DNA from 4 places in the Musicola paradisiaca NCPPB 2511 genome. Region 4 is predicted to be linked to each of the others. Evidence: predicted binding sites of a transcription regulator. Region 4 holds the regulator's gene; each other region holds the start of a gene.
The links. The regulator CRP, encoded in region 4, controls carbon source genes, mostly activating them, when cyclic AMP is high. The targets are predictions, from matches to a motif close to ATGTGANNNNNNTCACAT.
Positions count from the first base shown of each region.

Region 1: the regulator CRP is predicted to act here: its motif matches at 1,577-1,594, upstream of glpT (glycerol-3-phosphate transporter).
Region 2: the regulator CRP is predicted to act here: its motif matches at 2,425-2,442, upstream of yrbN (protein YrbN).
Region 3: the regulator CRP is predicted to act here: its motif matches at 2,192-2,209, upstream of garD (galactarate dehydratase).

Region 1 is NZ_CM001857.1:277,517-281,830, reverse strand. Features, by position in the region: gene glpA (anaerobic glycerol-3-phosphate dehydrogenase subunit A) at 1-1,454, opposite strand, end outside; gene glpT (glycerol-3-phosphate transporter) at 1,764-3,116, shown strand; gene yigL (sugar/pyridoxal phosphate phosphatase YigL) at 3,235-4,035, opposite strand; gene pldB (lysophospholipase L2) at 4,090-4,314, opposite strand, start outside.
Region 2 is NZ_CM001857.1:3,882,232-3,886,545, reverse strand. Features, by position in the region: gene pnp (polyribonucleotide nucleotidyltransferase) at 1-1,330, shown strand, start outside; gene nlpI (lipoprotein NlpI) at 1,458-2,342, shown strand; gene yrbN (protein YrbN) at 2,449-2,508, shown strand; gene DPA2511_RS17115 (DEAD/DEAH family ATP-dependent RNA helicase) at 2,520-4,314, shown strand, end outside.
Region 3 is NZ_CM001857.1:942,437-946,750, reverse strand. Features, by position in the region: gene DPA2511_RS04320 (enolase C-terminal domain-like protein) at 1-468, opposite strand, end outside; gene DPA2511_RS04315 (MFS transporter) at 491-1,843, opposite strand; gene garD (galactarate dehydratase) at 2,375-3,949, shown strand.
Region 4 is NZ_CM001857.1:410,936-415,249, forward strand. Features, by position in the region: gene argD (bifunctional acetylornithine/succinyldiaminopimelate transaminase) at 51-1,271, shown strand; gene crp (cAMP-activated global transcriptional regulator CRP) at 1,340-1,972, opposite strand; gene DPA2511_RS01890 (OsmC family protein) at 2,288-2,695, shown strand; gene DPA2511_RS01895 (phosphoribulokinase) at 2,748-3,617, opposite strand; gene DPA2511_RS01900 (YheU family protein) at 3,735-3,971, opposite strand; gene DPA2511_RS01905 (hydrolase) at 3,973-4,314, opposite strand, start outside.

The DNA of each region.
Region 1 (4,314 bases), 130 kb from region 4:
TACAGCAGACCGGCGGCGCGGCAAGCGCACAGCTCACCCTGACAGGTGCCCATCCCAACGCGGGTGCGGCGACGCAAGTCAGTCAGGTTGTTGACCTGCAACGAATCGACCGCATAACGCACTTCGCCGGCCGTGACCGCTTCGCACTCGCACACCAGGCTGCTATCCGCCAGCGGCCCGGCAATCAATGGAATCGCACGTTGCCCATGTCGGTAAAGAATGGAACCGCGTAGCGGCGCGGGCAGATCGGATGCGATCGCCGGCGCATCTGCCGCACGAGTTTCCGATCCCGGCAATGGCCGCGATGCGGTAGTGCCGGCCACCGCATGTCCCAGTTTTTCGCACACCTTGTCCGTGACCCACTCCGCCATCAATCGATAGGTCATCAGCTTGCCGCCGGTGATGGTGACAAAGCCCTCCAGCCCGTCGCGCTCGGCGTGATCCAGCAAGACGATACCGCGGCTGACGCTACGACCGGAGGGATCGCTGTCGCTCGCCACCAACGGACGCACGCCGGCGTAAGCACGCAGAATACGGGTATGGGCCAGCTGCGGCGCCAACATGCTGCCTTCTCGGATCAGGGTCGCCACTTCCTGCGGCGTCACCGTCATGTTGTCGATTTGGTCGTAATCAATGCGGGTCGATGTCGTACCAATCAGCGAGATGGTATCGCCCGGCACCAGAATATCGGCGTCCGCCGGCTTGCGACAGCGGTTAATCACCCGGTTATTGATACGATGGCCAAGAATCAGCAACGCACCTTTGGCCGGAAACATCCGCACACGCAGGTCGGCATATTCGGCAATGCGCTGCCCCCAGATACCGGCGGCGTTGACGACGACCTGCGCATAAATCTCGCCGGCAAGACCACGCTTATGGTCGAAAACGCGCACGCCAATTACCCGATCGCCCTGACGAATCAGCCCGGTAACTTCATGGTAGGTCAACACTTCCGCGCCATGTTCGCAGGCATCGATCATGTTGGCGGCGGTCAGGCGGAACGGATCCACCGTGCCGTCCGGTACCCGAACCGCGCCGATCATGGTCGGGTTGGCGGCGGGCTCCAGCAACAGCGCTTCTTGCGGATCGATAGCCTGAGCATTGATCCCCGCCTGACGGCAGGCATCGATAAAGGTGGACTGGTAGTGAAGATCGTCTTCCGGCAGCGTCAGGAACAGGCCGTCGGTAGGTTCAATACAGTGGCGGGCGATACGCCGTAGAATCTGGTTTTCTTCGATGCATTCCCGTGCGGATTCCGCATCCGTCACCGCATAACGGGCGCCGCTGTGCAATAACCCGTGGTTGCGCCCGGTGGCGCCGGTCGCAATGTCATGTCGCTCCAGCAACAGACAGCGCAGGCCACGCAGCGCACAGTCACGTGCCGTGCCTGCACCGGTGGCGCCGCCACCGATGATGATCACATCCGTTTCTCGCCGCAAATCAGTATTTGCCATGTCTGCCGTACCTCAGTCTGGATCTATCCAGTACCTATTTGGACATAAACACTCATAAAAATGATTGATAAAGAGCAAATACGAGCAAAAAACGAAAGAAAAAAGCCAGCAAGCGCACCAATTTGAGACATTAATCACAATAAAGCGACATATACATATTTCATTTGTGTTAAATAACACACAAAATACGGCCACGAGTCATAAAAGTGTAACAATTGCGCGATGACTCACACCGATCCGCGTACCAACTCGATACTCTTGTGCGCGTTATAGAAAAAATCAATCCAATACCTACATCGGGAGCTGTTTATGTTGAGTATTTTCAAGCCAGCGACGCACCGTCCGCGTGTCGCCGAGCACCAGGTCGATCCGCTCTATCGTCGCCTGCGCTGGCAAATTTTCCTGGGGATCTTCTTTGGTTACGCGGCGTATTACCTGGTCAGAAAGAACTTCGCGCTGGCCATGCCCTACCTGATTGAACAGGGTTTTTCCCGTGGCGATCTGGGCTTCGCACTGTCCGGAATATCTATCGCCTACGGATTCTCCAAATTCATAATGGGCGCGGTGTCCGACCGTTCGAATCCGCGCATCTTTCTGCCAGCTGGCCTGATCCTGGCTGCGGTCGTTATGTTGCTGATGGGCTTTGTGCCGTGGGCAACCTCCAGCATCATGATCATGTTCGCGCTACTGTTTGTCTGTGGTTGGTTCCAGGGGATGGGGTGGCCGCCGTGCGGACGCACCATGGTGCACTGGTGGTCGCAGAAAGAACGCGGCGGTATCGTCTCCATCTGGAACTGCGCCCATAACGTCGGCGGCGGTATTCCTCCGCTGCTGTTCCTGTTGGGGATGGCCTGGTTCAACGATTGGAAAGCCGCGCTCTATATGCCTGCATTCGGCGCGATTCTGGTTGCGCTGTTCGCCTTCGCCTTGATGCGCGATACCCCGCAGTCCTGTGGCTTGCCGCCGATCGAAGAGTACAAAAACGATTACCCGGCGGATTACACCGAGAAAGACGAGCAGGAGCTGACCGCTAAAGAAATCTTCATGCAGTACATCTTCCCGAACAAATTGCTGTGGTATATCGCCGTCGCCAACGTGTTCGTGTACCTGCTGCGCTACGGCATTCTGGATTGGTCGCCGACTTACCTGAGAGAAGTGAAGCATTTCGCACTGGATAAATCGTCCTGGGCTTACTTCCTGTACGAATACGCCGGTATTCCAGGCACATTACTGTGCGGCTGGATGTCCGACAAAGTGTTCAAGGGCAACCGCGGCGCCACCGGCGTATTCTTCATGACGCTGGTGACTATCGCCACCGTCATTTATTGGCTGAACCCGGCGGGCAACCCCACAGTAGATATGGCCTGTATGATTGTCATCGGCTTCCTGATCTACGGCCCGGTTATGCTGATTGGTCTGCACGCGCTGGAGCTCGCCCCCAAGAAAGCAGCCGGTACGGCAGCGGGTTTCACCGGGTTGTTTGGCTATCTGGGCGGCTCGGTGGCGGCCAGCGCCATCGTGGGCTACACCGTCGACTTCTTCGGCTGGAACGGCGGCTTTATGGTCATGATCGCCGGCAGCGCGATGGCGGTGGTCCTGCTGTTCCTGACCATGATCAACGAGAAGAAACACAAGGAAGCGTTGGCGGAACGCACCGCGTGATGACGGCGATGTAACGCCATGTCCCCAACAAGGGATAACAACCAGGGGAGGCCCTTTTCAGGCGCCTCCCCTTTTTTCATGCATCGGCAACGCGACGACACGCCCCGAAGGGATAACGTTACGCCAGATAGAGTTTACGCAGATAGCGCGGCACGGCATCGTCGATATTGGTGCCAATCACATCATTTCCCGGCAGAACGTCCTTCAACCGCTGGTGGGCATTGCCCATGACGCAACCCTTGCCCGCCATAGATAGCATTTCGTAGTCGTTCATGCCGTCGCCGAAAGCGATGCAATCTTTGATGGTGTGGCCCAGTATCTTCGCCACCTGTTCCAGCGCGTGCCCTTTGGACACACCGCCGGCCATCACTTCCAGACAGCTCAGGGTTGAAAAACTGACATTCACCCGGTCGCCCCAACGCGCATTCAGCGCTTCTTCCAGCAGCAGCAGCTTGTCGTGATCTTCGCAGGTAAAGAACACCTTGCCGACGCCATCCGTCCCCAGCGTATCCGGATCGAACAGCGTGTAGCGAAACACCGATTCGGTAAAAAATCGCTCCTCTTCCGGCCGAGAACGGCACAGGAACCATTCGTCGTCGCGATAGACGTGGGTCAGGATATCCGGGTGGTGATACACCATGGCGTACAGATCCTGCGCGATATCGCGATCAAGATTATGGCTGAACACCAGCTCGCCTTCGGTGTTATGCACCCGGGCGCCGTTGGAGGTGATCATGAAGGCGGTGATCGCCAAATTATCGCGGATTTGTGCAACATCCATGTGATGGCGGCCGGTGGCGAACACAAAATGGATCCCGCGTTCCGTCATCAACCGCAGGGTTTCTTTGGCAAAGGGCGACAGAGTGTGATCGGGAGAGAGCAGCGTGCCATCCAGATCGGATGCAACTATCGGGTACATATGTGAGATTCAACCTCCGCTGGTGCTGAACGGTCGGGCCCGTCCAGTGATGTATTAATGAAATTGGCTAAAATGCGTCAAAATCAGACCTAATGCTTCGGCCCGCATCGCATCCGTTTCAAACAGGATGTCGTGACGGGCGCCTTGAATCACGCGCGGTACGCCGCCCACGCTGGGATGGCCGGCCTCGGACAGCGCGCGGCAGAACGCATCCTGGCTACGGTTATCCACCACCTTGTCTTCTTCGGCCTGCAGCAACAGCAACGGCGTGGTGATATC
Region 2 (4,314 bases), 1.2 Mb from region 4:
GGAGCGTTATGCTCAGGTTGATGCTATCAAGTCTGACGTCGTCACAGGTTTGCTGGCGGAAGATGACACACTGGACGACAACGAAATCCGCGATATTCTCGGCAGCATTGAAAAGAATGTGGTTCGTAGTCGTGTCCTGCGTGGGGAACCGCGGATTGATGGCCGAGAAAAAGACATGATTCGCGGCTTGGACGTTCGTACCGGTGTTCTGCCTCGTACCCATGGATCCGCGCTGTTCACCCGTGGTGAGACTCAGGCGCTAGTGACTGCAACGCTGGGTACCGAACGCGATGCTCAGATCATCGATGAACTGATGGGTGAACGTACTGATCGTTTTCTGCTGCACTACAACTTCCCTCCGTATTCTGTCGGTGAAACCGGTATGGTGGGATCGCCCAAACGCCGTGAGATTGGTCATGGCCGTTTGGCCAAACGTGGCGTGTTGGCTGTGATGCCGAAGCCTGAAGCATTCCCGTATACAGTCCGCGTGGTTTCTGAAATTACTGAATCCAATGGCTCCTCCTCCATGGCTTCCGTATGTGGCGCCTCTCTGGCATTGATGGATGCTGGCGTGCCGATCAAAGCTGCTGTTGCTGGTATAGCCATGGGGCTGGTGAAGGAAGGCGACAGTTATGTCGTATTGTCCGATATCCTGGGTGATGAAGACCACTTGGGTGATATGGACTTTAAAGTTGCTGGCAGCCGCGAGGGTGTCACCGCTCTGCAAATGGATATCAAGATTGAAGGTATCACACGTGAAATCATGCAGGTTGCCTTGAATCAGGCCAAGGGTGCGCGTTTGCATATCCTGGGTGTGATGGAGCAGGCTATCAGCACACCGCGTGGCGAGATTTCCGAATTTGCTCCACGTATCCATACCATCAAGATCAGTACCGATAAGATCAAAGATGTTATTGGGAAAGGTGGTTCCGTCATTCGCGCGTTGACCGAAGAAACCGGCACGACCATCGAGATCGAAGATGACGGTACAGTGAAGATCGCCTCCAGTGATGGCGACAAGGCTCGCGAAGCTATTCGTCGTATCGAAGAGATCACTGCTGAAATCGAAGTGGGTCGCATTTATCAGGGTAAAGTGACGCGCATCGTAGACTTTGGCGCTTTTGTCGCTATCGGCGGTGGTAAAGAAGGTCTGGTGCATATTTCTCAGATTGCTGACAAGCGCATCGAGAAAGTCGCCGATTATCTGCAATTGGGTCAGGAAGTCCCGGTTAAGGTACTGGAAGTTGATCGTCAAGGGCGTGTCCGCCTGAGCATTAAAGAAGCTACTGTTCAATCTCAGGAAATAACTCCGGTTTCTGAAGCGGAATAATAGCGAATAATCGATTGGCAGCTCCTTACGATGTGAAGGAGCTGCGTGTATTATAAGGGACGGATATCCTTATTTTTAGCAGTCGGGGACAGGATGTTCATCAAATGTTTGTCTTCGGGAGTGGGAAATGAAGCCTTTCTTACGCTGGTGTTATGTTGCGACAGCGATCATGCTGGCAGGATGCAGCAACACGGATTGGCGTAAAGATGCACTATTGGCTGTTCCGTTACAGCCGACACTGCAACAGGAAGTCATTCTGGCACGCATGGAACAGATTCTGGCAAGCCGGGCTCTCACTCCTGATGAACGAGCACAGCTATTATATGAGCGTGGAGTGCTGTATGATAGCTTGGGGTTGCGGGCATTAGCGCGAAATGATTTTTCACAAGCGCTCTCTATCCGCCCTGATATGCCGGAGGTATTTAATTATCTCGGCATTTATTTGACGCAGGCAGGCAATTTTGATGCTGCCTATGAAGCGTTTGATTCTGTACTAGAGCTTGATCCAACTTACAATTATGCGCGTTTGAATCGGGGCATCGCATTGTATTACGGCGGTCGCTACCAGTTGGCGCAGGATGATTTGCTAGCGTTTTATCGCGACGATCCTAACGATCCTTTCCGTTCTCTGTGGCTGTATCTTGCAGAGAGAGAAATCAATCCCCAGCAGGCTAAAGCTGCGTTGAGAACGCGCTATGATGGGGCAAAGAAAGGCATATGGGGATGGACAATAGTCGAATTCTACCTGGGCGACATCAACGAGAAGACGTTGATGAAGCATGTGCAGGAAGAAGCTAAGGATAACACTTCGCTCGCCGAGCATCTCAGTGAAACTGACTTCTATTTAGGTAAGCACTACCTAAGTCTGGGGGACAAGAACACCGCCGAGGCGTTGTTCAAGCTGACGGTCTCTAACAATGTCCATAACTTTGTTGAGCACCGCTATGCATTGTTGGAATTGGCGCAGTTAGGCCAAGAGCAAGACGACCTATCAGGATCGGACCAGCAATAGCTGACGAACACCTTTCAGCCTGAAATCATGACGATTTCTATCGCCTTAGCGGGCGAGGCTTTTTTGTTCGCTTTTTAATCCAATTTGAGCCGGTTCACACTTTTCAATGAAAATGATTGAGTATTTTCTCGACAAGTTATGTAGACTGGCCGCCATTTTGAAGTGAGGCACGTTTACATGGCAGAGTTTGAAACCTCTTTTGCTGATCTGGGGCTTTCCGCTCCTATTCTTAACGCCCTGTCGGATATGGGATACGAAAAACCATCCCCTATCCAGGCAGAATGTATTCCCCATCTGCTCAACGGTCGCGATGTGCTGGGTATGGCACAGACCGGGAGTGGTAAAACAGCGGCATTTTCTCTGCCGTTGTTGAACAATGTTAATCCAGAACTGAAGGCCCCTCAGATTCTGGTGCTAGCGCCTACCCGCGAACTCGCAGTACAAGTAGCCGAAGCGTGTGGCGAATTTTCCAAGCATATGCATGGCGTCAACGTAGTCGCTTTGTATGGCGGCCAGCGTTATGACGTACAATTGCGTGCGTTGCGTCAGGGCCCACAAGTTGTGGTGGGTACGCCCGGACGTCTGTTAGATCACCTGAAACGCGGTACGTTGGATCTGTCCAATCTGAGCGGCCTGGTTCTGGATGAGGCCGATGAAATGCTGCGCATGGGGTTCATTGAAGATGTAGAAAACATCATGGCGCAGATTCCGGATGGCCACCAGACCGCTCTGTTCTCCGCCACCATGCCGGAAGCGATTCGCCGCATTACTCGTCGGTTCATGAACGATCCGCAGGAAGTCCGTATTCAGTCCAGCGTGACCACCCGCCCGGACATCAGCCAGAGCTACTGGACGGTGTACGGCATGCGCAAAAATGAAGCGCTGATCCGTTTCCTGGAAGCGGAAGATTTCGACGCGGCGATTATTTTTGTGCGTACTAAGAATGCCACGCTGGAAGTGGCCGAAGCGCTGGAGCGCAGCGGTTATAACAGCGCTGCATTGAACGGCGACATGAATCAGGCGCTGCGTGAGCAGACGCTGGAACGCCTGAAAGATGGTCGTCTGGATATCCTGATCGCGACCGACGTCGCCGCGCGTGGTTTGGATGTAGATCGTATTAGCCTGGTGGTTAACTACGATATCCCGATGGACGCCGAATCCTATGTGCATCGTATCGGCCGTACTGGTCGCGCGGGTCGCGCGGGTCGTGCGTTGCTGTTCGTGGAAAATCGTGAGCGTCGTTTGTTGCGCAACGTTGAACGCACCATGAAGTTGACTATTCCGGAAGTGGAACTGCCGAATGCGGAACTGCTGGGGCAGCGCCGTCTGGCCAAGTTCGCCGCCAAGGTACAGCAACAGTTGGAAAGCAGCGATCTGGATCAGTATCGTGCGCTGTTGGCGAAGTTGCAGCCGTCTGCAGAACTGGATGTGGAAACACTGGCTGCCGCTCTGCTGAAAATGGCGCAAGGCGAGCGTCCACTGATTCTGCCGCCGGATGCGCCAGCGCGTCCGCGCCGTGAATTCCGTGAGCGCGACGATCGTTTCGAACGTCGTGGCGACCGTAATGATCGGGGCCCGCGTAGTGATGAACGCCCGGCTCGTCGTGAGCGCCGTGATGTCGGTGAAATGGAACTGTATCGTATTGAAGTGGGACGTGATGACGGTGTAGAAGTTCGTCATATCGTTGGCGCGATTGCCAACGAAGGGGATATCAGCAGTCGTTATATCGGTAACATCAAGCTGTTTGCTTCCCATTCCACCATTGAGCTGCCGAAAGGTATGCCGGGTGAACTGCTGTCGCACTTCACTCGCACACGCATCCTGAACAAGCCGATGAACATGCAATTGGTGGGCGATGCACAACCGCATGAACGTCGTGAGCGTCGTGAGGGCGGCGAACGTATCGGCGGTCGTGGTTTCAACAGCGAACGCGCCGGTAACGGTCGTGGCCGTCCGTTTGGCGGTGAGCGTC
Region 3 (4,314 bases), 530 kb from region 4:
ATCGCCGATGTAGAACAGGTAGCCCAGCACAGTGACTTCATCACGCTGTTTGCCCGGCCCCAACAGTTCGGCGACCGGGACGCCCAGATGCTGGCCCAACAGATCCAGACAAGCGGCCTCCAGCGCTGCCACCGCATTCACCCGCAGCTCGAACGTCCAGGCGCCTTTGCCGAACGAGTCGAAATCGGAAGACTGGTTCCCTTTGTGGATCTGGTGCACCAGGCGGTTCATGCGCGCCACCTGGTTGCCCACGACCTGGGGAATGGCGGCCGTCAGCGTGTTGTAAATCACCTCGCCGCCGGGCGCTTCGCCCACGCCGGTATGACCGGAACTGTCCGTCAAAATGACGATGTTGCGGGTGAAGTAGGCGCCGTGGGCGCCGCCGATATTCAGCAACATGCTGTCATGGCCGGCCACCGGGATGACCTTCATATCAGTAATAATTGGGGTGTCCTGAGTGCTACTCATGCTTTTCTCCTTATCCCCTGAATCAGTTGTTGTTGTACGGTTTCAATTCGACACGCTTGATGTCCTGAACAATGAACAGGAAGCTCAGGATCGCGACGAAGGCATGAATGCCCACATACACCAGACCGCCGTTGAAAGAACCGGTAACGCCTACGATATAACCGATGGCGATCGGGGTGACGATGCCGGAGATGTTGCCGAACATATTGAACAGACCGCCGCTCAGGCCGCTGATTTCTTTCGGTGCGGTATCCGCCATCACCGCCCAGCCCAGCGCACCGATGCCCTTGCCGAAGAAGGCCGTCGCCATCACCGCGATAACCACCCACTCGGTGGAAACATAGTTACAGATCACCATGGACATGGAGAGCATCATCCCCAGCACGATCGGCGTCTTACGCGCAATGTTGAGCGACTGGGTGCGACGCATCAGGAAGTCGGAAATCACACCGCCCAGCACACCGCCGACGAAACCACAAATTGCCGGGATCGAGGCGACAAAACCCGCTTTCAAAATCGACATGCCGCGCGCCTGCACCAGGTACACCGGGAACCAGGTAATAAAGAAGTAAGTCAGCGCGTTGATACAGTATTGACCGAGATAGATCCCCAGCATCATGCGGGAGGTCAGCAGTTGTTTAATCTGGTGCCATTTTTCCGCACCGGAGACTTTGGCCTTATTCGCTGCGGCATCCATGTTGACCAGCGCGCCGCCCGCTTCGATATATTCCAGCTCAGCTTTGTTAACGCTCGGATGGTCTTTCGGATCGTGGATAACCTTCACCCACAGGAAGCTGATGATGATACCCAGGCCGCCCATGAACCAGAACACGTGCGACCAACCGACGGCGTGCGTCAGCCAGCCCATGATCGGTGCAAAAATGACCGTGGCGAAATACTGCGCCGAGTTAAAGATGGCGACAGCGGTACCACGCTCCTGAGCCGGGAACCAGGCCGCTACGATACGGCTGTTACCAGGGAAGGACGGAGATTCACAGATCCCCACCATAAAGCGCAGCATAAACAGGGAAATGACGATGGCCGAGCCGTGGAACAAATCCACAAACCCCTGCAACAGCGTAAACAGCGACCAGGTAAAAATACTCCAGAAATAAACCCGTTTGGATCCGAAGCGGTCAAGCAACCAACCACCAGGAATCTGACCAATTACATAAGCCCAGGAAAAGGCAGAAAAGATATATCCCATGCCGACGGCATCCAGACCTATCTCCTTCGACATGGCCGAGCCGGCAATGGAGATGGTGGCGCGGTCGCCATAGTTGAATGACGTGACGATAAACAGCATCACGACAATCCAGTAACGGGCATTCGTTTTCTTTTGTATTACGCCTGCCGTTGTGCTGGCTGTATTCATAATGAACTCCTACTGGTATAGCGGTTAGCTCATTCATTCCGAATAACAAAACAATGTAGGGTCGGTTATCAGAATGAAATCGAGTGTCGATATTGGTTTTAATGTTGAGCAGAGCAAAAAAGTAGAACAGCGAAAATAAACGACGATGACCTCTTCGACTTCGAGAGAAATTATAAAAGCAGTGGTTTGGCGGCTCACTAGATAAACGCCCAAGAATCCACAGGGTAGACAAAAGAAGTTATGGCAACCGCCCAAGCGCCTGGGAGTTATTTCACGAAACCGACGTATCGGGCGTTATCATTGGAAAATAGGATGACCATGGCAGGCGCCAAAGACAGCAAACCTGGAATGTGATGACTCTCACTCAGGGTTGTTTTTTCGCACGATAAATTGAGCCGAAGTCTGCGGGATGTCATTCAATTGCATAATGCCGGTGTATTCCCCGTTCATCTATACTGGCGCGGAGCAAAGAAATAAGTAGCATCCGCAGTGAAAGTAAGCTGTATGTCATAATTATGAAAGGTTTGCATCATGTTAAATGATACAGAAAACCGGGCGGCAAAGGATCGGCCGCTTTATATCAAAGTGCACGATTCAGATAATGTGGCCATTGTCGTCAACAATAATGGACTACGTGCCGGAACGCGATTTAGTTGTGGTCTGGAGCTGACGGAGCATATACCTCAGGGCCATAAAGTGGCGCTGTCCGATATTGCCTGCGGCGCGCCGATTGTTCGTTACGGCGAAATCATCGGTTACGCCGTGAAAGATATTCCCCGGGGAAGTTGGATAGACGAATCGCTGGTGGCATTGCCCAAAGCACCCGCGCTGGACACCCTCCCGCTGGCAACCAAGGTACCCGAGCCGCTGCCGGCGCTGGAAGGTTATACCTTCGAAGGCTACCGCAATCCGGACGGCAGCGTCGGCACCAAGAACATGCTGGGCATTACCACCAGCGTGCACTGTGTCGCCGGCGTAGTGGATTACGTGGTCAATATCATTGAACGGGACTTGCTGCCGCGCTATCCAAACGTGGATGGCGTTGTCGCGCTCAACCATCTCTACGGATGCGGCGTCGCCATCAATGCCCCCGCCGCCGTGGTGCCGATCCGCACCATCCATAACCTGGCGCTCAACCCCAATTTCGGCGGAGAGATTCTGGTCGTCGGGTTGGGTTGTGAAAAACTCCAGCCGGAACGCCTGTTGCAAGGGACGCCGGATGCACAGCCGATTTCGCTGGACGACGCCAGCATCGTGCGTTTGCAGGATGAGCACCATGTCGGTTTCAAAGCCATGGTGGACGATATCCTCGCCATGGCGGAGAAACACCTACAGCATCTGAACCAACGTAAACGGGAGACCGTTCCCGCCTCCGAGCTGGTCGTCGGTATGCAATGCGGCGGTAGCGATGCATTCTCCGGCGTCACCGCCAATCCGGCGGTCGGCTTCGCCTCCGACCTGCTGGTGCGCTGCGGCGCCACCGTTATGTTCTCGGAAGTGACGGAAGTTCGCGATGCTATCCATCTGCTGACGCCTCGCGCCATTAACGAAGAGGTGGGCAAACGCCTGCTGGAAGAAATGGCCTGGTACGATAATTACCTGGACAGCGGCCAAACCGACCGCAGCGCCAACCCCTCCCCCGGCAACAAAAAAGGCGGGCTGGCGAACGTGGTGGAAAAAGCGCTCGGTTCAATTGCCAAATCCGGTAACAGCGCTATCGCTGAGGTGTTGTCCCCCGGACAGCGCCCCACCAAACGCGGCCTGATTTACGCCGCTACGCCCGCCAGCGACTTCGTCTGCGGCACGCAGCAAATGGCGTCGGGCATTACGGTTCAGGTATTTACCACAGGGCGCGGTACGCCTTACGGCCTGAAAGCGGTGCCGGTTATCAAGATGGCGACCCGTTCGGCATTGGCGGAGCGCTGGCACGATCTGATGGATATCGACGCCGGTACTATCGCCACCGGCGAAGCCACCATTGAGCAGGTAGGTTGGCAGTTGTTCCAGTTCATTCTGGATATTGCCAGCGGCAGGAAACAGACCTGGTCTGATCGGTGGGGCTTACATAACGCCTTGTCGGTCTTTAACCCGGCGCCCGTAACGTGATCCCAAGTCCCCCCGAATGTGCTGTGCTTTCGGGGGGACTGGCGGATGGCCAGGCGATCGGCGTCAGTTTCACGCCCATTCGCTCTGTACCTGTCATATTTCAGTTGTCGCTGTGGGCTTGATGACTCGGCCCATTCAAGGACATTACCCTTGAGGCCACAGCACGTTGTGTTCTCACCGTTGTATTCCCATCTGCCCCCAGCGGATTCGTCGCGCCCCCGCATCACTGACTTGCCGCTGTTCTGCGGCGCGAATTATTTGGGGCATAACAGATTGGCAATACGTGAAGCATTTAACGTTCCGGAGAAGACTCCATGAAATAACGCCGATGTCGTCAATACTTATTCATCCCGTCATTTATTCTC
Region 4 (4,314 bases):
ATTGACTATATTTTCATGTTGGACAATGGGATATCATCACGGGGCAGCAGATGGCGACAGAAAAATCAGCAGTAACGCGGGAAACATACGACAAGGTCATTCTTCCGATTTATGCGCCCGCGCAGTTCGTGCCGGTGAAGGGTAAAGGGAGCCGTGTCTGGGATCAGCAGGGCAAAGAATACATCGATTTTTCCGGCGGTATTGCCGTTACCGCGCTGGGACATTGTCATCCGGCGCTGGTTGAGGCGTTGAAAACGCAGGGCGAAACCCTGTGGCACACCAGCAACGTGTTTACCAACGAGCCGGCTTTGCGTCTGGCTTCCAAGCTGATTGCCGCCACGTTCGCCGACCGGGTGTTTTTTGCCAACTCGGGGGCGGAAGCCAATGAAGCGGCGTTCAAACTGGCTCGTCATTACGCCATCGAGCGCCATAGTCCGTATAAAACCAAGATCATCGCTTTCTATCAGGCGTTTCATGGCCGGACGCTGTTCACGGTTTCAGTAGGCGGGCAGGCCAAGTACGCCGACGGCTTCGGGCCGAAACCGGCGGATATCATCCATGTGCCTTTCAATGATCTGGCGGCGGTGAAGGCGGTGATGGACGATCATACCTGTGCCGTGGTGTTGGAACCGATCCAGGGCGAGGGCGGTATTACGCCGGCGACGCCGGAATTCCTCACCGGTGTGCGTGAATTGTGCGACCAGTACAACGCGCTGCTGGTGTTCGACGAAGTGCAGTGCGGCATGGGCCGCAGCGGCAAGCTGTTCTCCTACATGCATTACGGCGTGAGGCCGGATATCCTGACCACCGCCAAGGCGTTGGGCGGCGGTTTCCCCATCAGCGCTTGCCTGACCACCGAGGAAGTGGCGTCCGTCATGAGCGTCGGTTTGCACGGCACCACCTACGGCGGCAACCCGCTGGCCTGCGCGGTGGCGGAAGCGGCGCTGGATGTGATCAATACGCCGGAAGTGCTGTCTGGGGTGGAAGCTCGTCATGAACGTTTTGCGGCGGCGTTGCACCGTATCAATGAGCGGTTTGGCATTTTTGATGAAGTCCGCGGTATGGGGCTGTTGATTGGCGCACAACTCAAGAAAGCGTGGCATGGTCGTGCGCGCGATTTCCTGTCGGCGTCGGCCGAACTGGGGTTAATGATTCTGGTCGCCGGGCCGGATGTGATTCGCTTTGTGCCGTCGCTGGTGATTGAACTGGACGATATCGATCAAGGCATGGCGCTGTTCGAACAGGCGGTCGCGAAGGTTGTGGAGCAATAAGTTCGTCTGTTGCTGAAAATAAAAGAGCGTGCCGCAGCACGCTCTTTTTGATCCGGCGTCGCAATGACTCAGCGTGTACCGTACACCACAATGGTTTTGCCGTGCGCGGAAATCAGATTCTGGTCTTCCAGCATCTTCAGAATACGGCCGACGGTTTCACGAGAACATCCGACGATCTGACCGATTTCCTGACGGGTAATCTTGATCTGCATGCCGTCAGGATGCGTCATGGCATCGGGTTGCTTGGCCAGGTTTAACAGTGTTTGGGCGATGCGGCCCGTTACATCAAGAAACGCCAGATTTCCCACTTTCTGGGACGTGACTTGTAGACGGCGCGCCATCTGTGAAGACAGACGCATAAGAATATCGGGGTTGACCTGAATCAGCTGGCGGAATTTCTTGTAGGAAATTTCGGCGACTTCACAGGCGGTTTTGGCCCGAACCCAGGCGCTACGTTCCTGACCTTCTTCAAACAGGCCGAGTTCACCAATGAAATCTCCCTGGTTGAGATAGGACAGGATCATTTCCTTACCTTCTTCATCCTTGATCAGCACGGCGACCGAGCCTTTCACGATGTAGTAAAGCGTCTCTGCTTTTTCACCCTGGTGAATAAGCGTGCTCTTCGATGGGTATTTGTGAATATGGCAATGAGAAAGGAACCATTCGAGAGTCGGGTCTGTTTGCGGTTTGCCGAGAACCATTCGCTGTTATCCTCTGTTGTAATTCACTGCGCAAATCACAGGGCTCAGAGTTCCCTGTACGGCGTGATAACATAGTTATATTTAAATTCCACTCAGGCGGAATGACGTCAGGGAATATACTGAGGCTGTCTATCGGGTGACGTCATAATCAGGATGTGTCTGGTAGAGGCTCACACACCGGATTATTTCCCCGTTTTTAACACAGGTTGTGTGTAGTGTCTCGTGTTGTCTCGCTTCAGCATGATTAAACTCTGATTTTAGTCGGGTTTATACATAAGCGATGTAATTTTTAAAAAATAGTTGAGGGTCAATGTTATGCAGGCGCGGGTGAAGTGGGTTGAAGGGTTAACGTTTCTTGGCGAGTCCGCCTCCGGGCATCAGGTGTTGATGGATGGAAACGCCGGAGACAAAGCGCCGAGTCCGATGGAAATGGTGCTGATGGCGGCGGGTGGATGCAGCGCCGTCGACGTGGTATCCATCTTGCAGAAAGGGCGTCAGGATGTCGCGGATTGCGAAGTACGATTAACGTCGGAGCGCCGCGAAGAAGCGCCGCGTATGTTCACCACGATTAATTTGCATTTCATTGTGAAAGGGCGCGGCTTGACCGACAAAGCAGTTGAGCGCGCCGTCGCGCTGTCGGCGGAAAAATATTGTTCCGTCGCGCTGATGTTGGGAAAAACGGTACATATCACTCACAGCCATGAAGTCGTCGAACTGGAATGACCCGGTCGGTTGCACATCATGCGCGGCGGTTGTACGGCTGCCGCGCCACGCTTTAACCGATGTTATCGCCCGCCAGTAGCCGCTGTACCAGCGGCGTCATAATCAGCTCCATCGCCAGCCCCATTTTCCCTCCCGGCACCACGAGCGTATTGATGTGCGAAATAAACGAACCTTGCAGCATGGCCAGCAAGTAGGGGTAGTCGATGTTGCTCATCCCCTGAAAGTGGATCACGACAAAACTTTCATCCATGGATGGAACGGATTTGGCGGCAAACGGATTGGAGGTATCGACTGTCGGGACGCGCTGGAAGTTGATGTGCGTGCGTGAAAACTGCGGGGTGATATAGGTGATGTAGTCCTCCATCGAGCGAACCACCGAATCCATCACCGCTTCGCGTGAGTGGCCGCGGTCGTTGATATCCCGTACCAGTTTCTGCATCCACTCCAGGTTGACGATCGGCACCACGCCGACCAGTAAGTCCACATGCTGGGCGACGTTATGGGATTCCGTCACGACGCCGCCGTGCAGCCCCTCGTAAAACAGAATATCCGTGGGTTCCGGCATCGGTTCCCAGGGGGTGAATGTTCCCGGTACCTGCTTGTAGGGAATGGCTTCGTCGTAGGTGTGGAGATATTTGCGGGTTTTACCGCTGCCGCTGCGACCATAGTCGATAAACGCCTGTTCCAGCAAACTGAAATCATTGGCTTCCGGGCCGAAGTAGCTGATGTGCCTGCCCAGATCCCGCGCTTTACGGATCGCCATGTCCATTTCCGGACGGGTATAACGGTGATAGCTGTCACCGTCGACCTGCGCGGCGCGGATATTGAGCTGCTGGAAAATTTTATGAAACGCCAGGCTGGTGGTGGTAGTGCCGGCGCCGCTGGAGCCGGTTACTGCAATAATCGGGTGTTGATGCGACATGATGCAAACTCCGGTCGGTCAGGCGGCGCGGGTCGTGATCGACCATAACGCAATATCCTTATTGTTATCATGTTTGTTCCGGCCTGACACGCCAATTTACGTTTTCCAGCGGGCGTGTCAGCCGTCGTGAATCACGCCGCTGCGCAAGGCGTTACGCGGCATGATGTTGACGGTTTCATGCAGTTCGGACCAGACCAGCACCACCTCGCCGCGTTGCAGTTGCAGGTGTACGTCTTCCACCTTTTCCGCCAGCGAGCGTTCATGTTCGCCGTAGTCGGTGCCTTCCCGCAGTACGAATGATTCAATCAAATTTTCCAGCGTGTCGGGCGCCAGCGCCTGCCAGGGAATGATCATTTTATTGCTCCAGATAAGGGGTGAACCAATCGGGGATGCGATGTTCCAGCCACATTTCAGGGTGGCGCCATGATCCGCTGACAAAGCCGACATGCCCGCCATGCTCTGTCAGTTGGTATTCGACGCAGGGCGGTAACTGCGAGGGATCGGGAATGACTTCAGGCGTCATAAAAGGATCGTCCTTTGCCTGGATGATCAGGGTTGGAGTACGGATCTGCGGCAGCAGCGGCATGGCGCTGCAACGCCGGTAATAATCCGCGGCGTCGTGAAAGCCGTGAAGACGGGCGGTGATGAGGTCGTCGAACTCCCTCAACCCGCGTACCTGTTTGATGCGGGACGGCGA